4 regions of the Peribacillus asahii genome follow, and region 1 is predicted to be linked to each of the others. Evidence: riboswitches for the same ligand, from Rfam matches in the RefSeq annotation. Region 1 holds a riboswitch; each other region holds the start of a gene.
What was found. A riboswitch is a leader RNA that binds a small molecule or an ion and turns the genes downstream of it on or off. The one in region 1 is predicted to bind S-adenosylmethionine.
Positions count from the first base shown of each region.

Region 1 (5,888 bases):
TCAATCACTACGTTTTCTAATACTGTTCCAAAACGGATTGCATCAAAGATTTGTGGTTCTTTTTCACGAGAAAGGTTGATTGTTTTTGCATAGCAACCACCTTCAATATTGAATACACCATTTGAAGACCAGCCATGCTCGTCATCACCAATTAATTTACGGTTTGCATCTGCAGATAACGTTGTTTTACCTGTTCCTGATAGTCCGAAGAATAAAGCAACATCACCTTCACGACCTACGTTTGCTGAACAGTGCATAGAGAAAATATCTGATTCAGGAAGTAAGTAGTTCATGATAGAGAAGATAGATTTCTTCATTTCTCCAGCATATTCCGTTCCACCGATTAAAACTGTACGACGTTCGAATGAGATAATGATAAATGTTTCTGATTTTGTTCCATCAACAGCTGGATTTGCTTTAAAGTTAGGAGCAGAAAGAATTGTAAATTGAGAATCATGATTAGCTAATTCCTCTTCTGTAGGACGGATGAATAATTGATGTGCAAAAAGATTATGCCAAGCATATTCATTCACAACTTGAATTGGAAGGCGAGATGATTGATCAGCCCCTGCAAAACCTTTAAACACAAAAATTTCATCTTTTTCTTTTAAATACTCTGTTACTTTGTTGTATAATTTATTAAACGTCTCTTCAGAAATCGGCTGGTTAGAGTTCCAGTCTATTTTATCTTTTACGGAAGCCTCTTCCACGATATATTTATCTTTAGGTGAACGACCAGTGTATTTACCTGTTTCAGCTTTAATTGCTCCTGTTGCTGTTAATTCACCTTCGTTACGGCTTAATACTTTTTCTACTAACTGAGGTACAGAAAGTTGTATGTGAGCATTTTTACCAGCTAATAATTGGTGTAACTCATTAGAAACATCCACAGAATTCATATATGAGATACCTTCCTTTGTTTTAAGTTTTTTAAATTACGATTAGTATAACACATTTATTTAATTAGTCTATACTAATTATTTTTTTTTGTGATTTTTTTTATATAGTCTCCTTAATCAAGTTTATCATTCGATTAAAAGGAAATATTTATCAACAAAGCAATGATAGTGTTGCATAACAGACTTGTCAACAACATTTTAAAAAATGTCATATAATAAGATTGATATGAGTATGATGAAACGTGTTCACTTTGTCAGTTGTCCAAAAAAGGATTATAGTACTCGACGTTTTCCAGTGTATAGAGTAGGTTTCTTTGTAAGCGTATGAGAAGGCACCTAACATGTTTCTTTTAATAGGAAAGAATTAAGAAAAGAAATTTATTTAATATGACTTTAACTGGAAGGTACTAAAAGGTTTTTATGCTATTCGTAACACTATGTTACAGTATCTCTTTATGTATCGTTTGTCGATGTAATTAGGACCTTATAATCTAACGTTGGGTAACCAAAAAATGTTATATCCTCTTAATCCTAATTGTGCAAGGAGGAGTTGTTCGTTATAAAAAGGCTATATTAATGATGCTGTTCACTTTTTGCTTGTTTCATTCAGACTAGCTGAAAGGTACGTGGAACTGTAATTTCATATAGACGATATAAAACATTGTACAAAAAAGTGTTGACAGCGTCCAATAGATTCCGTATCATTTTTAATTGTACGGATTCTCTTATCCCGAGTTGGTGGAGGGACAGGCCCTATGAAACCCAGCAACCTGCCATAGTGTGAACTTAAAGTGAAATGAAGGCTAAAATAAGGCCGTTTATTTTTTAAGGAATCATGGTGTTGGTGCTAACCTGAGCAAGGTAAACAACCCTTGAACGATAAGAGTGAAAGGATAGTTGACAGATAATAAACCTTTCCTCATTAGCTAGGAGAGGTTTTTTTGTATTTTGAAGAAGAATCAAAGTACAGGGGAAACATGAATTTCGATTAAAAGTCGTGTTTTTCTAAATATATTTGTCACTATGATGGAAGCTAATAAGGGAATGAGCTCCGTAAAAGACAGACTTTTGCCTATAATATAACTAACTTCCAAGGAGGAAATAAGATGTCAAAGAACCGTCGTCTATTTACTTCTGAATCTGTGACAGAGGGTCACCCAGATAAAATTTGCGATCAGATTTCAGATTCAATTCTTGATGCAATTCTAGAAAAAGATAAAAATGCTCGTGTTGCTTGTGAAACAAGTGTAACTACAGGGCTTGTACTTGTTGCAGGTGAGATTACGACATCTGCTTATGTAGATATTCCACGTATTGTTCGGGATACAATTGCTGGAATTGGTTACACTCGTGCGAAATATGGTTTCGATGCCGAAACATGTGCTGTACTAAGTTCAATTGATGAACAATCAGCGGATATTGCTGCGGGAGTAAATCAAGCGCTTGAGGCTCGTGAAGGAACAATGACTGATGAGGAAATCGAAGCAATCGGTGCAGGAGACCAAGGTTTAATGTTTGGTTTTGCTTGCCGAGAAACAGAAGAATTAATGCCGCTTCCTATTTCTTTAGCACATAAACTTTCTCGTCGTTTAACAGAAGTTCGTAAAAACGGCACATTAGAATATTTACGTCCAGATGGGAAAACACAAGTAACTGTAGAATACAATGAAAACAATCAACCAGTTCGCGTGGATACAATTGTTATTTCTACTCAACATGACCCAGAAGCAACGCTTGAACAAATTCAAGCTGACTTAAAAGAACATGTCATTAAAGCAGTTGTACCAACTGAATTAATCGATGAAACAACAAAGTATTTCATTAATCCAACAGGCCGTTTTGTAATCGGTGGACCTCAAGGGGATGCAGGTCTTACAGGTCGTAAAATCATCGTTGATACGTATGGTGGCTACGCTCGCCATGGCGGTGGAGCGTTCTCTGGTAAAGATGCAACGAAAGTGGACCGTTCAGCGGCATATGCAGCTCGTTATGTAGCGAAAAACATTGTAGCTGCTGGTCTTGCTGATAAAGCAGAAGTACAGCTTGCTTATGCAATTGGTGTTGCTCAACCTGTATCAATTGCTGTAGATACATTTGGAACAGGTACAGTAAGCGAAGAGAAATTAGTGGAGCTTGTTCGTAATAATTTCGATCTTCGTCCAGCGGGTATCATTAAAATGCTTGATTTACGTCGTCCTATTTTCAAACAAACAGCTGCTTACGGACATTTTGGCCGTACAGATGTAGATCTGCCATGGGAGCGTACAGATAAAGCGGAAGCGTTAAAAGCACAAGCATAACTATGATAAGAAGAACTAACTTATTTGAGTTAGTTCTTCTTTGTTTATGTAGTCATGGAGCATATATATTGGTAAAAGTGAGCCTAAAATCATATATAATACATATAGAACCTTTTTGAAAAAATACCTAACTTATAACGAGTTAAGCACTATATATGTATATGTATCCCTACTTCACGGGCAGCAAGACCCTTATCTCAAGATTATGAGGCGATAATAAGGAAGGCAGGGGGGAGAAGGCTGCCCGTACTGCTTTAATTGGTGAGATATAGCAGAAATCTTAGTGATCGTAGAACGTGGCTAACTATCAGTTGGGGGGAAGGAAAGCCCAACTGTATAGAAGTTCCTTTTATTTAATTCTCTTTGCGTGTTTGTATAATTGTCCTTTTTCAGCGTATTCTCGGATAATGCGTTCCACATCTTTACGATCTTCATCATTCAGCTCGCGCACGACTTTTGCTGGACGACCAAATGCGAGTGTATTTGGCGGAATCACCTTGCCTTGAGGAACGAGGCTACCGGCCCCGATAAAGGCACCTTCACCAATTTCTGCTTTGTCTAGGACGATGGAGCCCATTCCGATTAGCGCACCTTTACGGATTTTACAGCTATGTAGAATAACTTGATGACCAATCGTTACCTCATCTTCAATAATCAGCGGGTTATTAGGACTTTGATGAAGTACACTATTATCTTGGATACTTACTTTTTTCCCGATAATCGTTGGGGCTACATCGCCACGAATGACGGAGTTAAACCAGATTGTTGTTTCTTCGCCAATTTTTACATCTCCAGTTACAACGGCATTTTCAGCAAGATAAGCACTTTCAGCAATTTCAGGAGTTTTTCCTTTAAAAGGATAAATAATCATTTTGTATCAATTCCTTTCCGTAACTAGTATTTTTCGGTATTATTTTAATATACGGTAAAAAGATATTACTCATTAATCATACGTGTACTGGTCTATTAGTTCTATTGTTTTTTTTACACAATTTTAAACTAAGGATAAATACTTGGCTTTTATTAAAAACTAATGTCACTATCTTTCAACAGCATTTTTTATATTACACCTAGAGAAAGATAAGAAGGGGGAATTCACATGTGGAAATGGGAGGCAGAGGGTGCTGCAAAAGCAGTAATTGTCATTATTCATGGTGCGATGGAGCATCATGGGCGCTATAAGTGGCTTGTGCAAATGTGGCGATCATCCGGATACCATGTTGTGATGGGGGATCTTCCTGGACAAGGAATAACATCACGTGCTTCTCGAGGTCATATTGATTCCTTCGATGAATATTTAGATGAAGTGAAAATTTGGATTGAAGCTGCTTATGAATACTCATTGCCTGTATTTTTGCTTGGACATAGTATGGGGGGATTAGTAGCAATTCGTCTTCTTCAAGAAGAGGAATGGGATATTGCTGGTGTGATTTTATCTTCACCGTGTTTAGGATTAAAAAAACAACCACCAAAAATGATGAAGGCGATTTCTCCTGGACTAAATATTGTTTTTCCTACATATAAGGTAGACTCTGGGTTGTCACCAGACTTAGTGACGCGGAATCCTGAAGTACGTGAATCCGATTTGAACGATTCATTATATGTTACAAAGATTTCTGTTCGTTGGTACAGTGAGCTTACGCAATCTATGAAAGATGCATTTGAAGAAATTCCTGATTTGCAAGATGTTCCGTTATTACTTATGCAGGGCGGCGATGATCAGGTCGTAGATAAAAAAATGGTTCGTGATTGGTTTAATTATACTTTGCTAAGTGAGAAACAATTTAAAGAATGGCCGAATCTTTATCATGAAATTTTTAATGAACCAGAGCGAGAAGATGTGTTTAACTATGCGCTTGGCTTTGTAGAAACGCGACTAAAAATACTAGGATATGTCATCTAAAGGTTTTGTTATAGAATCCTATTTAATAGTCAATCTAAGGGGGAAAGTTGCTGGATGAATGTATGTTCGGCAGCTTTTTTTATGTGCTGAAGAAAAGCTAGTTTCTTGGAAAAAGTAATCCCCCAAATCATAAAGATTTGGGGGACGTTTGTTCTTTAAGCAATTTCAGATTCCTTCGAGTGAACTTTTTTCATAAATTCATTTACGTCACCTGGTACTTTTCTGTCTAGTTTAGACACAATGTACACGGAAAGGAAACCGACTGGAACCGTGATGATTCCTGGAACATTGAATTGTAAGAATGTTGGAAGTGTGTCTTTAAAGAAAATCATGTACATCGACACACCAAGTCCGATTAAAAGTCCGGCAATTGCTCCTTTTTCCGTCATACCGCGCCACCAAATTCCTAAGATGAAAATTGGGGTAAAGGTACTTGCGGCAACTGTAAAGGCTAGGGCAACAAGGTGACCAATTGAAGCATCTTTAACAAGTAATCCAAGTGCTCCGTATAATACACCAAGAATAACAATCGCTACTTTACCAGCAACAACACGTTGTTTTTGAGTAATGTTTTTCTTTAGAACCGTTGCATATACATCATGAGCAAGAGCTCCAGAGCTTGCAATGAATAGACCTGATAGATTTGAGAAGATGGCAGCAAAGGCACCGGCAATAACAAGTCCTAGCAGCCAATCGCCACCTAGTGCTTGAGCTGTAGATGGAACAACCATGTTGTTTCCGCCTGTAATCAGGTCACTCATAACTTGTGAGGAAGCTTCTCCTTGG
Region 1 is NZ_CP026095.1:3,959,661-3,965,548, reverse strand. Features, by position in the region: gene pckA (phosphoenolpyruvate carboxykinase (ATP)) at 1-899, opposite strand, end outside; SAM riboswitch class I at 1,622-1,785, shown strand; gene metK (methionine adenosyltransferase) at 2,006-3,199, shown strand; gene BAOM_RS19470 (gamma carbonic anhydrase) at 3,549-4,067, opposite strand; gene BAOM_RS19465 (alpha/beta hydrolase) at 4,299-5,102, shown strand; gene BAOM_RS19460 (sodium/solute symporter) at 5,258-5,888, opposite strand, start outside.

Region 2 (5,888 bases), 2.2 Mb from region 1:
AGCCTGCATAATATCGAATATGTTCAATCGCTAATGGAATATCTGCATTAGTTGTTTCTCTAATTGGTTTACCGTTATCTAATGTTTCAAGTTGAGCAAGCTCTGTTTTGTTTTCTTCCATTAAGTCAGCGAGCTTGTACATTAAACGACTGCGCTCTGCTGCACTTAATCTTGACCATGGGCCTTCATCAAATGCTTTACGAGCTGCCTTGACGGCTAAATTGATATCCTCTTTATCACCTTCATATACTTCAACAAGTTTTTTACCTGTTGCTGGATTTGGAGTGGAAAATGTTTTCTTAGAGACACTTTCAACGAATTGTCCATTAATATACAGCTTTTTTGGTCCTTGTAAAAACTTTTGAAGCTTTTCACTAACTTGCAAAGTAAGATTTGACATAAATACCTCCTAAAATATACATAAAATGGTATTGTGCAAATCATGGTGAGGGATAAATAGGTGAGAGCATTTACGATACTCACTAATACATCTTAACAAATGTAATGATTATACTCAAATGTTAAATAGTGTTAATTTTAATATTTTTTTATAGGTGGAAATTTCTCTTTGAAAGGTGTGCCAAACTGCAGTTTGGCGCGAAAAAAGTCAAAAATCATCAGCATTCTAGGATAGATTTTAAAAAATGTCTATATTTTTGTCATGACAGTTGTATTTACTATAGTCGTGAACAAAAATAATAGATAAAATAGAAATGGGATAAAAATATATATAGTAGGAATTTTTTAAGTGTTACGGAAGTTCATCAGGAGGAATTATCATGGATAAAAAAACAAAACGGATAGCAGATCGCAAGCTGTTAGGGATTGCTGGGGCAGCCTGGATGTTTGATGCTCTCGATGTGGGGATGCTCTCCTTTATTATTGCGGCTTTGAAAATGGAAGAAGGATGGAACCTGACTGATGTGCAAGCTGGATGGATTGGAAGTACGCAATCGATTGGGATGGCTGTTGGGGCTTTACTGTTTGGAGCAATGGCGGATAAAGTAGGCCGTAAAAATATTTTAATTATTACGCTTTTACTTTTTTCTATCGGAAGCGGGTTATCAGCATTAGTAGGGACGATTAGTTTATTTTTAATTTTACGCTTTTTCATCGGCATGGGGCTGGGAGGAGAGCTTCCTGTCGCATCTACACTTGTAAGTGAAAGTGTAGCACCGAGCAAACGTGGACGAGTCGTTGTCTTATTAGAAAGTTTTTGGGCGTTAGGTTGGATTTTATCGGCTCTTATTTCTTATTTTATCATTCCGACATACGGCTGGAGAATTGCTTTAATCTTAAGTGCGTTACCAGCTTTTTATGCGGTATACCTACGTTTTAGTTTACCAGACTCACCGAAGTATGAAGAGTTGAAGCCGAAGGAAAAACAATCGATGCTTCAAAATATGAAAAAAGTGTGGGCGAAAGAGTATTCCAAACAAACTCTTATTTTATGGGTGCTTTGGTTCTGTGTTGTATTCTCTTACTACGGCATGTTTCTATGGTTACCAAGTGTGATGCTGATGAAAGGGTTCAGCTTAATTAAAAGCTTTGAATATGTGTTAATTATGACGCTTGCACAGCTTCCAGGTTATTTTACAGCTGCTTGGTTTATTGAAAAAATGGGTCGTAAATTTGTGTTAATTACTTATTTAATTGGTACAGCAGTGAGCGCTTATTTCTTTGGAACAGCTGAAGAGCTGCCGTTGTTAATTACATCAGGAATTCTTCTTTCTTTCTTTAACTTAGGTGCATGGGGGGCTTTATACGCTTATACTCCAGAGCAATACCCAACAGTGATTCGGGGAACAGGAGCAGGGATGGCAGCGGCTATTGGACGTATCGGAGGAATTTTAGGGCCGTTATTAGTCGGGTACTTAGTAGCTGCCAATACATCGATTAGCGCAATTTTTACGATTTTTACCGTTGCCATACTAATCGGTGCCATCGCGGTGGCTTTTGGTAAAGAAACAAAAAATACAGTATTAGAATAGAAATTTGAGAAAGGGGTGCACTTGCACTCTTTTTTCATTTAGGTTATGCTAGCATAGTTGAGCAAACGATTTCCTATGTTGATATTGACATTTATTTACTAATCATATAGTATTTATATACTTTCATATTACTTTTTAATTCTTATCCAGAGAGGTGGAGGGATTTGGCCCTTTGAAGCCTCGGCAACAGACCTGTTATAGGAACTGTGCCACATCCAACAAGCAGATGCTTGGAAGATAAGAAGAGTCGAATGAATACAGTAGCCTCTTCTTGGATAAGAAGAGGCTTTTTAAATATGCGCTGAATGTAGCTGGAATATGGAATGATATAAGAGGTTCAGGTATCACATAAACAGAATAGAAAGGGGTTATACATATGGAATTATTTAAAAAGATTGAAGAGAGAAAAGCGCTGTTAATTGATAAATTATTAGCAAAAGGTGTATACAAAACAAAAGACGAGCGGCATTTATATGATGTTCCATTAAAAGTATTAGAAGATGAATATAAGCTTGTTGTTAATAAACCCGATCAACACTCCTCTTCCTCATGGATGACATAGTGAAGATTGATTTGTTTACATAAACATGAAAATTGGAAGTTATGTTCGGATTGTCACAAAATATTCAAGAAATGTATTCATATTTGAGGATGTTTACAAATTTATCACAATTAGAAGGGATAAATTAGATTGATTTGGGACTAATTATCTATTATGATATTTTTGTAAATATATTGAAAAGTGGGAAATGGACGATGAAGAAACTATATGCTGAACTAATTAATGAAAAAATTGAGGAAAAAAGACAAGAAATGATTAGATTAGCTATAGATTTTGGTTTTACAAGTCAGCTGGCGGTTCAAGCAAGTCAAGAGCTCGATTCTCTTTTAAATGCGGCTGCAACTAGAGACAAATAGTTACACACTTCCTTTTCAAACAGATATTTGAAAAAATTCAAGAAAGCTATTGCTAAAAAATGAGCAATAGCTTTCTTTTATGTTGGCTATAATAAGCTTGTGAATCTAAAGCGATATTTAAGAAAGCCTTTAGGAGATGACTGCCGTTCATTCACAATTAGAATCCCTTAAGGGGGGGAGATTGAGTGATACTACAGGTCGACAAAAAGGGGTGTGTCATCATGGAAAAAACAAAAAAATGCCGGGACTCTCTAGTTGTTAAAACAAGTATCGTTCTTCCTCCAGACACGAATAATATTGGTACGATGTTTGGAGGGAAATTAATGGCGCAAATTGATGACATAGCAGCTATTTCAGCAATGCGCCATGCTCGGTCGCATGTTGTAACGGCTTCAACGGATTCGGTGGATTTTCTGCATCCAATTTCTGAAGGCAATGCGGTTTGTTTAGAAAGCTTTGTTACTTATACGGGCCGCACCTCCATGGAAGTGGTGGTAAAAGTAGTAGCTGAAGATTTGCAAAGCGGTGTTCAAAATTTATGCGCTCTTTCTTTTTTAACTTTTGTAGCGATTGATGAAAAGGGAAAACCTATTTCTGTTCCTCGTTTAATTTCAGAAACAGAAACGGAGAAAGCGCTATATGAATCAGCGAAAGAACGAGCACAAGCGAGAAAGAAGCGGAGAACAGATACACAATATATTGCCGATACTATTGGAAACGACCTTGTTTGGTCTTTATGAAAAATCGAGTAAATACTCGATTTTTTTGTTGTTCAAAAGGTATAAAAAAATAAAAATGATTAAAAATAACAGTAATTATTTGAGAAAATAACCAAAAAGTGTTAAAAGTTGAGTAATGTTATAAAAACGGTTAGGGGGATAGGCATGGAAAAGGAACTCCTGCGAGTAGAAAACCTAACAACCTCATTTTGTATTGATGATCAATATTATGCAGCTGTTGACGATTTATCTTTTACCGTTCATGAAAATGAAATTGTTGCCATTGTAGGAGAGTCCGGCTGCGGTAAGAGTGCACTTGCTTTGTCTATTATGCAATTGCACGATAAAAAGCGAACAAAATCAGAAGGTTCTATTATATATAAAGGGACAAACTTATTGAATGCAGCAGAATCGAAGTTAAATAAAGTTCGCGGTCGACATATTAGCATGATTTTTCAAGAGCCGTTAACGGCATTAAATCCCCTTATGACAGTTGGTAAACAAATAGAAGAAAGTCTTCATTATCATACAGATTTATCAAAGAAACAGCAAAAAGCTAAAACGTTTACTCTGCTTGAACAAGTCGGGATTCCGTATCCAAAACGCACCTATAAGCAATATCCTCATGAATTGTCAGGAGGAATGCGACAAAGAGTGATGATTGCAATTGCCGTAGCTTGTTCTCCTTCCCTTGTTATTGCCGATGAACCAACCACTGCACTAGATGTAACCATCCAAGCACAAATTCTAGATTTATTAAAAGACATTCAACAAAAAACAAAGATGGGTATTATTTTTATTACCCATGATTTAGGCGTTGTCGCAGAGATTGCCGATCAAGTGATTGTTATGTATGCGGGACAAATTGTTGAAAAAGGAAGTGTAAAAACAATATTGGAGAGGCCGCTTCATCCCTATACGAAGTCTTTGCTTTACTCTATCCCTACTGTGACGAAAGAAAAGAGTCGATTGCATGTCATTCAAGGGATGGTGCCGCCTATTGCGAAAATTAACAGAAGCGGCTGTCGGTTTAAAGAGAGGATTCCATGGATTTCTGTGCAATCGCATGCGCAATTTCCGAGGCTGCATGAAGTGGAACCAGGTCATTTTGTTCGCTGCACTTGTTATAAACAGTTTCACTTTCCGGAAGAAGGAGGTACAGCGATTCGATGACGTTGCTAAAAGTAGAAGATATCAAAGTTTATTTTCCAATTCGAGGCGGTTTATTTCATACAGTAGTAGACCATGTTCGGGCGGTGGATGGTGTTTCTTTTGAATTACAGCAAGGAGAAACGTACGGACTTGTTGGCGAGTCGGGAAGCGGCAAATCTACAACAGGAAAGGCTATTGTAAAGCTGCATCAGGTGACTGCTGGAACCATTACGTTTCAAGGCAAAGATCTTACGTATTTGAGCAGAGGAGAAATGAAGCCTTTTCGTAAAGATATTCAAATGATATTTCAAGATCCATATTCCTCTTTAAATCCGAAAAAGCGCGTGCTGGATATCATTGCGGAGCCGATTCGAAATTTTGAACGTGTATCGGCAACGGAAGAGAGAAAAATCGTGCAACAGTATTTAGAAAGAGTGGGGCTAAATCCAGATTCTATTTATAAATATCCACATGAATTTTCGGGTGGACAGCGTCAGCGGATTGGTATCGCTCGTTCTTTAACGTTGAAACCTAAATTGATTATTGCGGATGAACCTGTGTCAGCCTTGGATGTATCCGTCCAAGCACAAGTATTGAACTTTCTTCAAGATTTGCAAAAAGAATTTCAGTTAACTTATTTATTTGTAGGGCATGATCTTGGTGTCATTCGGCATATGTGTGACCGCATTGGTGTGATGTATCGCGGGCGGTTAGTGGAGGAAGGAACGAGTCAAGATATTTACAAAAATCCACAGCATATTTATACGAAACGGTTAATGGCCGCGATTCCCGATTTATCACCTGATGCTCGCGGGCAAAAAATAAGGCTTCGAAAACAGGTAGCTGAAGAATACAAGCAATTGTATTCTACCTTCTTCGATGAAAATGGACGAGCGTATGATTTAAAGCCGATTAGTGCCACACATAAAGTAGCATTGCCATAGGAGGTGAGAGGAAACCTATGTGGAAATTTATTGTACGCCGGTTATTGATGATGATTCCGCAGTTATTTATTTTAAGTGTTCTTGTATTTATGATGGCTAAAGCAATGCCGGGTGATGCTTTAGGAGGAAGAGAAATTGATCCGCGAGCTAATCCAGATGTGATT
Region 2 is NZ_CP026095.1:1,337,873-1,343,760, forward strand. Features, by position in the region: gene BAOM_RS06575 (aldehyde dehydrogenase family protein) at 1-400, opposite strand, end outside; gene BAOM_RS06580 (MFS transporter) at 780-1,991, shown strand; SAM riboswitch class I at 2,131-2,235, shown strand; gene BAOM_RS06585 (Fur-regulated basic protein FbpA) at 2,368-2,553, shown strand; gene BAOM_RS24885 (aspartyl-phosphate phosphatase Spo0E family protein) at 2,688-2,909, shown strand; gene BAOM_RS06595 (acyl-CoA thioesterase) at 3,131-3,649, shown strand; gene BAOM_RS06600 (ABC transporter ATP-binding protein) at 3,794-4,801, shown strand; gene BAOM_RS06605 (ABC transporter ATP-binding protein) at 4,798-5,724, shown strand; gene opp4B (oligopeptide ABC transporter permease) at 5,742-5,888, shown strand, end outside.
Region 2: another riboswitch for S-adenosylmethionine. It lies ahead of BAOM_RS06585 (Fur-regulated basic protein FbpA); the one in region 1 lies ahead of metK (methionine adenosyltransferase).

Region 3 (5,888 bases), 1.8 Mb from region 1:
GCTATTAGTAATGCCGCGCTTTTCACGTTCATCAGCAGGCATAGCTGCATGAGACATTTTTACAGGATAAGATAGAATCGTTTCAACGGCCCCTAAGCTCACTGCAAAAACAGGTAATTGTACGTGATCGACAAATGTTCGGAGTGCTTCTTCATTTTCTAGTTCAAATGAAAGAACCGCGCCAGCTCCGCTTGCTTGATTATGTTGAATGTCGTATTGCGGATGATCAGCTAACCCTGGGTAATAGACGCTTTTAACAAGTGGATGCTGATTTAAATATTCCGCTATTTTTTGAGCTCCTTTTTGAGAATGCTCCATCCGTACAGATAATGTTTTTAACCCTCGCATTACTAGCCAAGCATCTTGTACGCCAAGTACTGCTCCGAATGCATTTTGAAGTGTGCCAAGTCTAGCTGCTAGCTCGGGATCTTTCACAACAGCAAGTCCTGCTACAACATCGCTATGTCCAGATAGGAACTTCGTTGCACTATGAAGTACAATGTCGGCCCCTAGTTGAAGTGGTTTTTGTAAAGCTGGAGTTAGGAATGTATTGTCTACATACGTTAAGGCTCCAATTTCTTTAGCGAAATCACAAATTTGTTTAATATCGGTTACTTTAAGAGTTGGGTTTGATGGTGTTTCCATATAAATAGCTTTCGTATTCGGTCGAACCGCTGCTTTCACGCTTTCAAAATCTGTCATGTCGACAAATGTATGGTCAATGTTAAAGCGGTTTAATACAGTTGTGACCATTCGGAATGTTCCACCGTATACATCTTCTGTAACGACGATATGGTCACCTGCTGATAATAATAGGAAGGCTGTTGAGATGGCCGCCATTCCTGATGCGAAAGCGAAACCATGTGTTCCCTCTTCTAGTTCAGCAATAATCGTTTCTAATGCTTCACGAGTTGGATTTAGACTGCGGCTATAATCGTATTTACCAAATTGATCAACATCAAATTGATGGAACGTAGATGCGTGCTGAATCGGAACGCTAACGGCACCAGTTGATGGGTCTACTTTATGTTCATTATGAAGCAAACGTGTTTCAAAGCTAAATTGTTCCCCGTTTTTCATTATAATACCTCCTGTTTTACACGAGCAAAAGCTTGTTCTAGGTCTTGAGTTAAATCGTTATAATCTTCAATGCCAACAGAGAAGCGCAACAGTCGATTACATACGCCAGTTGCAAGTCGCGTTTCTAACGGAATATCAGCATGTGTTTGCGTTGCAGGGTACGTAATGAAACTTTCGACTCCGCCAAGGCTTTCAGCGAAACAAATTAATTGTAAAGATTGTAAGAATGGATTAACGGCTTTTTCATCGATAATGCGGAAGGAAAGCATGCCGCCTTTTCCTGGATAAAGTACATCTGTAACGCATTCATGATTTGTTAAATATTCAGCAAGTGCTTTAGCATTTTGTTCATGTTGTTTCATGCGTAGAGCTAAAGTCTTCATTCCGCGCATAAGAAGCCAAGAATCGAATGGGCTCAATACAGCGCCGTATCCATTATGGTGGAACGCTAACGCGTCACATAATTCTGTTCCTTTTGCGACAATCAATCCAGCTAGTACATCATTATGCCCGCCCAAATATTTCGTTGCACTGTGAATGACAATATCAGCACCTTCTAAAATTGGCTGTTGAAGGAGTGGGGTATAGAATGTGTTATCCACAATTAATATTAAGTTATATTTCTTAGCAATGTCGGCAACAGCTCGAATATCTGTTTCCTGCATAAGGGGATTTGTTGGGGTTTCTAGAAAGATGGCTTTTGTTTGCGGAGTAATTGCTCCTTCAATTTCACTCAAACAACAAGTATCTACATATTTACAGCCTAAGCCCCATTTTTTAAACCCTTGTTCTAAAAGGCGGTACGTTCCACCGTATAAATCGCCGCTAACAATCCATTCATCGCCTGATTCAAATAAAGCTAAGATTGTCGCAATGGCTGCCATGCCTGAACTGCAAGCAAAGCCTCGATCGCCGGATTCAAGATCAGCGATTGCTTGTTCAAGAATTTGGCGAGTTGGATTTCCAGTACGAGTATAGTCAAATCCAGTCGATTGCCCAATTCCTTCATGTCGATAAGCAGTTGAGAAATAGACAGGAGGGTTGACTGTTCCTGTAGTTGTTTCGCTTCTATTTCCAATTTGAGCAAGATATGTTTCCTTTTTATACATCACCATCACGGCTCCTTTAAAGATACGAAATAAAAAAAAGTCTTCTTTAAGAAGAAGACTTTAATTTGAGTAAGTTGAGTCATTCTTCTTATCTGCCAAGTTACAGGAACTTGAGGAATTAGCACCTTTTCATTGATCACGGGTCAATGAAGGTTGCTGAGGTGTCAACGGGCCATTCCCTCGACCTCTCTGGATAAGAGTTCAAATAGTTTGTTTTTTTTGAATTTACTATACATTTTTCTTAATGTCAATACCAATGGAAAATTTGTTCGATGATATCGTCAATCTTTATATTGTCTATTTTGTTTACAGACATACATAAACTAATGAATTTTATCGTATAACGTACGAAAATAAGCTATTTTTTTGCTATATACATGGAAAACTTGTACAATGTAAATGAGAATCAATATCAATGAATGGCATGTGGTCTATTAAGAGAAACTAATTAACGGACTATATGATTTTATATGTAAATGGGAGGCAAGGAATAATGGAATTTAGAATTGAAAGTGACACGATGGGTGAGGTAAAGGTCCCTGCTGATAAATATTGGGGAGCTCAAACAGAGAGAAGTCGCAATAATTTTAAAATTGGTAAGGAAAAGATGCCAATTGAATTAATTCGGGCATTCGCTTATGTAAAACAAGCAGCAGCTAAAGTAAATCATAAGCTTGGAGATTTATCAGAAGCGAAGAAAAATGCTATTATAACGATTTGTAGAGAAATTTTGAATGGAACGCTTGATGAGCACTTTCCGCTTGTTGTTTGGCAAACGGGTAGTGGGACGCAAAGTAATATGAATGTCAATGAGGTTATTGCTAATAAAGGTAATAAGTGGTTGGAGGAGATTGGAGAATCGGAAAGACTTCATCCAAATGATGATGTAAATAAAGCACAAAGTTCGAACGATACGTTTCCAACGGCGATGCATATTGCTGCCTATATGGAAGTAGTCAATCAACTAATTCCAGCTATTAAAGTACTGCGTGATACGTTTAAAGAGAAGGAAAAAGAATTTTGGGATGTAGTGAAGATTGGTCGAACACATCTTCAAGATGCGACGCCTCTTACATTAGGTCAAGAAATATCTGGATGGAGAGCGATGTTAGATAAGAGTTTAGCTATGATAGAAGAGAGCAGTCAAAAATTATTGAACTTAGCTCTTGGTGGGACAGCGGTAGGAACAGGGATTAATACAGACCCTGAATTTCCAGAGGAATCAGCGAAACAAATTGCTGAGGATACGGGACATCCGTTCCAAACATCTGATAATAAATTTCATGCACTGACAAGTCATGATGAAATGGTCTACGTCCACGGTGCGTTAAAAGCACTAGCTGCTGACTTAATGAAAATTGCTAATGATATTAGATGGTTAGCAAGTGGTCCAAGAAGCGGTATTGGCGAAATTGCGATTCCAGAAAATGAACCAGGAAGTTCTATTATGCCAGGTAAGGTAAATCCGACTCAAAGTGAAGCCTTAACGATGATTGCGACTCAAATCGTTGGAAATGATGCGACCATTGGATTTGCAGCCAGCCAAGGTAATTTCGAGCTAAATGTCTTTAAACCGGTTATTATTTATAATTTTTTACAATCGGTTAAATTATTAACAGAAGGAATTCTTTCCTTCAATAACAACTGTGCGGTTGGAATTACAGCGAATGAAGAAGCTATTAAACAAAATGTAGAACGATCTCTTATGCTTGTTACGGCGCTTAATCCATACATCGGTTATGAAAGGGCGGCGAAAATTGCGAAACACGCATTTAAGGAGAATTCTACTTTGAAAGAAGCAGCCCTTCAACTTGGTTATTTAACAGAAGAAGAATTCGATAAATGGGTCGTCCCAGCTAATATGGTGAATAAATAAGAAAGTTTAATGTACCCTTTCGCATGATTGTGAAAGGGTACATTTGTCATGGTCTCAGAAATATGCACATGTACACTTCATATGCGAGGAAAATAAAGTAGAAATTAATGAATGATCGTAGTGGAGATAACATCTATGAGGAATCAATCTATTTTTGAAGAAAAGTGATGGATTTCCCCATTCAGTACTGAATGGGCAAGTTCCATACTTCATAATTCATGGGATAATCTAAGCTTAAGACAAACAGGTGGTAATGCTTGTTGAAAGGACATCCAATGAAGAGATGCCTTTCTAAATGATGGTTTTAATTAAAAGGGAGGGTGTATTGGTGGACATTTTCAATTGGATTTGTGACGATTAAACGGTTACCAGAAAAGCTCCAATTCGCCAAATCATAGCAAAGGTATCTAGTTGGGATTTCATCATCATCTACTTCAATTGTTTTTAGACGAAGAAGCTCGCCTTCAAATGGCCGAAGTCTTTCTAACTCTTCTTCTAAGTTTATTGCTACTTCAAAACTAGGAGTCGTTTTCTGAATACCGTTACTCTCGAAGAGGACCTCTACTTGTTTCCACTCTACTGGATTAGAATCCGTCTTTTTTTCGAATAAATATACATCAGCAAACTGCATATTATCACTCCTTTCTATATTATTCCAATTATAACATATACAGATAAAATAAAAAATACAAAAATACCTAAAAAGTTAAAATTTTACGGAAAATTCACAATTGTACGTTGTTTTTATCAGGTGAATAAATGCTTGAATATGTGAAAAAAATACTGTTTTAATCCAAATTTCAAACAAAGCTCTTTATTTAAATAAAGAAGAAAATAAAAAAACCTCCTTTTTATTATTATTGTAGTAAAAGGTGTCGGTTTCTTGGAAAGGCAACTATTCTTACTTCGCTTGTGACATAATGAGCGTGAATCTTACTTCAATCTTTAGTATGAATAATGTGAGGAATATCTATTCGTACTATAAAAAATTTTAGTTTAGGAAGAAGCCTTATCTATGGATGATTTTCATTATATGCAACGGATATAGGGGGTAGTACTAATTTATAGGTATCAATCATTCTTAGTAAAGATTCATGGTTCCATTGAATATAGACGGCTAGACAATCGATTTCTATTCATCCTGAGTTGTAATAAAAAGGGAGTGTTGTGTTTTTTAGATAAGGTTCCTTAATCAGTAAGAAGTGGCACGCAAGACTTGTGGATAGTGGAAAAATGTAATGATTTTTTATATGTATCCAGCGTTTAAAAAGAGACGGTCTAAAGGAAGCGTTCCATCAGATCGTCTCTTTTATAACAATTATTTTACATAGTTTGTCATAAGGTTTTCGAGTTCAGTCATTGCTTTTAGTACTTCGTCTACTGTGATGTTTGGAAAGAGGAGATAAATATCCTCACCAGGCTGAACGGCAAACCGAGCGATTTGCAGCAACTCTGCTTGTTGATTAATGGTTAATCCAATATCCGCTAATGTGCTAGGGAGGTGAACGGATTCATAGAAAGGAAGCAGTTGTTCAAGCTCCTCGAATTTATTTTCTAGCACCAACTGTACGAGAATACCATAGGCTACTTTTTCTCCATGAAGCAAATGGTGTGTATGTGGAATCTTTGTCATTCCATTGTGAATGGAGTGAGCGCCCGCAATGCGAAGGTATTGATTTCCGAAACCGCCAACTAGTCCGCTTGTTACAATATTTGTTTCAATGACTCTCTTGAGTGCATTTGTCCAAGAACCATTTTCTAAGTCTGTAAGAGCTTGCATACTATTCTCGATTAAAACTGATTTACATTGTTTGGCAGAAAGG
Region 3 is NZ_CP026095.1:883,748-889,635, forward strand. Features, by position in the region: gene metC (cystathionine beta-lyase) at 1-1,080, opposite strand, end outside; gene BAOM_RS04455 (methionine biosynthesis PLP-dependent protein) at 1,080-2,189, opposite strand; SAM riboswitch class I at 2,275-2,389, opposite strand; gene fumC (class II fumarate hydratase) at 2,683-4,065, shown strand; gene BAOM_RS04465 (hypothetical protein) at 4,370-4,696, opposite strand; gene BAOM_RS04470 (dehydroquinate synthase/iron-containing alcohol dehydrogenase family protein) at 5,384-5,845, opposite strand.
Region 3: another riboswitch for S-adenosylmethionine. It lies ahead of BAOM_RS04455 (methionine biosynthesis PLP-dependent protein); the one in region 1 lies ahead of metK (methionine adenosyltransferase).

Region 4 (5,888 bases), 970 kb from region 1:
CACACGCTTTTACAGCGATTTCTGCTGATTCTTTATTTAACTGGTAAGCAAGTGTACCTAGATTGTATTCATCTAAAACAATACTCGTACCCCCGAATGTATTCGTTTCAACAATATCGGCACCTGCAGCAAAATACGCTTCATGGATTTTTTGAATCACATCAGGACGAGTCAGCGTTAAATATTCATTACAGCCTTCATATTGTTCTCCACCAAAATCTTCAGCTGTTAAATTTTCGGCTTGTAGCATCGTACCCATTGCGCCATCCAGTAATAGAATTTTTGATTGTAGTTGTTCGTTAATTGACTTTTTACTCATATGCTGCCACCTCAGATGTTTTTGTTTGATCAAGCGTTCTAATATAGCGCGTTAACTCCGCCGTCATTTCATAACGAAGGAATGGAGTAATTAAATAAATACCTTTAAATTTATCCATTGCCGCATCCACAAGTTCTCGTGCGATTGCCACACCTTCTTTTTGCGCCTGAATTGGGTCATTACCTGCTGCTGCCATTGCCCGGCGAACATGATCTGGCAACTTAATTCCTGGTACTTCATTATGAATAAATTCGGCATTACGGGTACTAGTTAACGGCATGATGCCGACAAAAATAGGTGTCTCTAAATGCTTCGTTGCTTCGTATACTTCTTCAATCTGTGAAGTGGAATAAATCGGCTGTGTTAAAAATGAATGAGCGCCGCATTCAATTTTCTTTTCCATTCGTTGAACCGCTCTATCTAAATATTTCACATTTGGATTAAAAGCCGCAGCAATTTTAAAATTCGTCTTTTGGCCAAGACTTTGTCCAGAATACGAAAGTCCTTCATTGAACTGCTTAACCAAACTAATTAAATCAAAAGAAGATAAATCATACACAGATGTTGCACCCGGGAAATCGCCAATTTTTGAAGGATCTCCTGTAATAACTAATACTTCATTTAATCCTAAGGTTTGTAGGCCCATTAAATGCGACTGTAATCCAATTAAGTTTCGATCACGACATGTAATATGCACAAGCGGATTTAAATCAAGCTGTGATTTAATTAACATACCCAACGCTGCATTAGAAATCCTAGGGGAAGCGAGCGAATTATCCGCTAACGTAATCGTATCAACTCCAGCTTCTTTCAAAGCTCTAGACCCTTTCATAAACTCTTCGATTCCCAGTTTCTTAGGTGGATCTAGCTCTACTAAAATCGTTCTTTCTGTTTTCGCTTTTTCATATAAAGCAGGGGTGCGATCTTGTTCCCGAACTTCAATTGTTTCCACTTTCGTTACTTGCATTTTTTTCTCAACGATTGGAGCTAAATCACAAACAGCTGCTTTCATTGCTGTAATATGCTGCGGTGTCGTACCGCAACATCCTCCAATAATGGATGCTCCTTGGTCACGTAATTGAAGCGCACTTGAGCCAAAGTATTCCGGCGCCGCATCATACACTAATCGGCCGTCCACATAATCTGGTAAACTTGCATTAGGATACGCTGCAAGCACAGCATTGCTTGGAAGTTGAACAGATTCTAAAGCGCGAATCATATGGTGCGGACCTAAGCGACAATTAAGCCCAACTACATCTGAACCTAATTGTTCTAAGCGCTTAAATGCTTCATTTAACTGAACACCGTTTTGTAAATTCCCAAGTTCATGCAACGTTACATTTGTAATAATCGGAATATTCGTTTCTTGTCTTGCAATTTGCAACACTGTTTCCAATTCTTCTAAATCATAATATGTTTCGAATAATAATCCATCAGGACTTTCAAGTAGTAAACTATATAGCTGTTCACGGAAACTACGTTTAATTTCTTCTAAACTTAAATCAGATTTTCTAATACTTCTAGAAGCACCAATCGTTCCAAACACAAACGCATTCCCTTGCGCAACCTTTTTAGCAATCGCAATTCCTTGACGATTGATTTGACTCACTTGATCTTCTAATCCATAGCGCTTTAATTTATGAAAATTCGCCCCATACGTATTCGATTGTAAAATATCAGCACCCGCATCCAAATAAGTACGATGAATCGCTTCAATTTGATCAGGCTCTGTACAGTTTAATTCTTCATAACAATGGTCGATGCCACGGGAATACAACAGTGTCCCCATTGCTCCTTCCCCAATTAAAATTCTTTGCTTTAGCTCTTTACGAAACTCCATATGTGCACCCTTTCCCAAAAACAATTCAGTTTCTGCTTTATTTCAATGGTGTAAGAAAAAGAAAAAACCTTCTATCTAATAAAAGAAGAAGGTTTTCATAAGAAACATTCTCCTCATCTATCAAGCGCCCGCTTGCTGGATTTAGCACCTTAGCTTACACAGCTGGTTGCTGAGGATTCATCGGGCCAGTCCCTCCACCTCTCTCGATAAGATTGATTTATATAAACTTTTCTAAACATTTCAAATTAAATTACAATATAATTATTCTTAATTTACATGAAACAATGATGAAATTCAATACCTTCTAGTTAATTTTTGAATTTTTCAAACAAAATAACTAAGAATTAGAGACAAATCACGAACAATATTCGTCTTTTACCTTTTTTTGTATTTTTTTTAATTATTTATTTAATCTAGGAATTGTGTATGAAATAGCGAGGCAGCCTAGACAAAATATCTAGCGAAAAACATTGCGTTTTAATAGGCTTCTTTAGCTTGTCTACTTTTTTAGCACTCGCTAGTTTTGAAAAAAGATCATTTCGTATCTAGTCATTTACATTGTTAGCTTGAGGGGGACACGCTGGGGGCCAAATAGAAAATGATAAAGTTCAACTCAATCAGCTTCATTTACAATATCAAGCAACACCGTATTGCTGTCTGTTTGGACTTTGCCTTTATTCTTAAAGTTCACAAAATGAAACGGCATATAAAACATATCTGTTAGCCGTTCAAGTGACAGGTACTGTGTTGGAACTAACATACGTAAATCATTTGCTTTAACAGGGGACGTTGTAGCCAGACAAAACGCCCAATCCTCTCCGTCTCTCGCGACGAAATTGTGATATGGCAGTACATAGAAACCAGCTTTTTTGAGGGTTTTCTGTATACTCCAAAAGTACTCAGGCATCCAGGGAAAAGCGGAACAAGCCACAGAGATTGCACCCCCTGGTTCTAAACGGTCTTTCAAGAAGCTGTAAAACTCCCTGCTGAAGAGACGGGAAAGCTCAGGACATTTGTCAGTTGGCTCAGGAAGGTCGATAATAATAACATCCCACTTTTCCCCGGCTTTCTCGACAAACTTTCTGCCATCTTCAATTACGACCTGAACTTTAGGATGATTCAATGAACCTTGATTAAATTGTACCAAAGCCTCCAAATTTTTACCGAAATCTATCATCACTTCGTCGATGTCGAGGGTAGTAATTTTCTCCACTTCAGAATAACGAAGGGCCTCGCGGGTCGTTACTCCACCACCCCCACCGATGATTAGAACATTCTTCCGCTTGCGTGCAGCAGCCATTGGAATGTGTACCATCACTTCTGCATAAATACTCTCACCATCTGTTGTGCCAAACATGACGTCACCATTGCTATAAATCAACATTTCACCAATATAATCGACGAGGGCAATCCGCTGGGTGGGGGTTTTAAATGTTCGTAAAATTCGATAGTCACCTTCAGGTTCTTCATCCTTGCAGATATAATCCCTAATAGAATCGCCATGCAATTCAAACGGTTGATCCATACACATCACTCCTTGTCTTTATTATAAATATTATTCTGTGAATAAGATAGAAGTTCCTAAAACCCTCAACTGCCTTATCCTTTAGAGAAAATAAGGCTACTTAAACAAAGCAAAATTAATGAGATTCTTATAAATAAATTTCAATTATATTATGTGACTTTATCTAGCAACTGTATTGTTCTTGATATTAAAGTCAAAAAGCGCTTTACCCACTATCTATCCACAAAAAAAGGGCGTTCCGATGTTATTCGGAAACGCCCTTTCTTATTTATAACACTTCTTTTAAATAGCTTTGTACGTCTGCTTTAAGCTTCGCATATAGCGTAATTTCTTGATCAAAACTTTCTTTTGTCAGCACATTAAATTGCTCTGGACAATTTAAATCCACTTCAATTGTTGCTTTGTATTCATTTGTAGCATTCCCAATCAAGTCAATGGAATATTGATTATCACGTTTATGAACAACACATTTCACTTTACCACCATTATTGAATACGGAAATATCACTTTCAAGCTGATTTAAACCATTTAAGCATGTTACTAAGCTTGAAGCTGACATCGCTGTTCCACATGCGTTTGTAAAGCCAACACCGCGTTCGAATGTACGGACATAAATATGTCCCTCTTCTAACTGTTTTACGAAGCTTACATTTACTCCATCTGGGAAAAGCTCATTCGGTCCATTTACTTTTGTTGCTAATACTTCCTGAACATCAGAATGAATCATTTCGCTATCTACAATCGTAACTAAATGTGGATTTGGTACAGCTAACGCCGAAAAAAGAAGCGTATCATGTAATTCTGGCAATCGTTCGTTTTGTAATTCGCTTTGTTCAATCACAAGCGGCAAATCCTTAACATCAAAGCTTACCGGTGAGATTTCCACTTTAAACGTTGGGATCCCTTCATATACATCATCTACCTTTTCAACCTCTAAATCCACTTTCATCGTTTCAATAACTAAGTTCTCTTTACCGAGCGTATCAATTGCATAGCGAGCTACACAGCGCAGCCCATTCCCACACATAGATGCTTCCGATCCATCTGCATTAAACACGCGCATTCTTGCATCAGCACGCTCGCTTTTTAATACGAATAAAATACCATCTGCCCCTAATTCACTATCACGATTACATAATGCTAGTGCTAATTGGCGGCGTTCTTCTTCTGTAAAAGAAAGATCCGTCGTTAATTCATCAATAATGAAAAAATCATTACCTGAGCCATGGCTTTTTAATAAATCAATAATCATCTTGTCTCATCCATCCTATCCTGTTGAATACTTAAAAACACTACATTTAATCCTATCATAGCATTTTCAGTTGAATTGTGTCAGTAGGAATCTTCTTTACAAATGGCTTTGTTAATAACGCAAATAAGCCAACAATCAACAGTATTGTATAACAAAGCCTTGTAACTAACTATGGTGCGATATGGCAGCTTTCTCAAAAACTAAAAAGCGTGCGAAACCAAAGCTTCGCACGCAATAAGCCACAAATGGCCCCTATTATTTAACTAATAAGCCTTACAATAATTATAGAAGGAAACAAAGCATGTCCCTCAAGCACCTTACTTAACGTTTTCTAATTCTTTATATCCGTCAACAACCACTTCTAATTCCCCAGTATCTGGAGCGATAATTAACCCATGAACAGGAATGTTTTGTGGAATTAGTGGATGGTTTTTAATACAATTCACACTATGTTTTACACTTTCATACACATCGTCAAATCCGCGAAGCCAATTTTTAATATCAATTCCTGAATTTTCAATTGTTGAAATCGTACCTTCTGGAACACCACGATTAACCATTTTCTTAATCATTTCATCTGTATTAACGGCTGCCATTCCACAATCATGATGCGGAATCACATAAATTTCATCTGCTTTTAATTCATAAACAGCCACAAGAATACTACGCATTACACTTCCAAATGGATGGGAAACGATAGCTCCTGCTGTTTTTAAAATTTTTACGTCACCATTACGAACGTTCATAGATTTTGGAAGCAGCTCGACAAGACGAGTATCCATACAACTAATAACCACCATTTTTTTATCAGGGTATTTAGTAGTTTGATACTTTGTGTACTCCCCCTCATTAACAAACTTTTCATTATAGTCAAGAATTTCATTTAACAAACTCATTTATTGTCATCTCCTGATTAGCTATGTAATTTCATCTATACATTATATCAAATATT
Region 4 is NZ_CP026095.1:2,993,934-2,999,821, forward strand. Features, by position in the region: gene metH (methionine synthase) at 1-319, opposite strand, end outside; gene BAOM_RS14665 (bifunctional homocysteine S-methyltransferase/methylenetetrahydrofolate reductase) at 312-2,159, opposite strand; SAM riboswitch class I at 2,270-2,372, opposite strand; gene BAOM_RS14670 (spermidine synthase) at 2,773-3,684, opposite strand; gene dapF (diaminopimelate epimerase) at 3,953-4,936, opposite strand; gene BAOM_RS14680 (beta-class carbonic anhydrase) at 5,254-5,832, opposite strand.
Region 4: another riboswitch for S-adenosylmethionine. It lies ahead of BAOM_RS14665 (bifunctional homocysteine S-methyltransferase/methylenetetrahydrofolate reductase); the one in region 1 lies ahead of metK (methionine adenosyltransferase).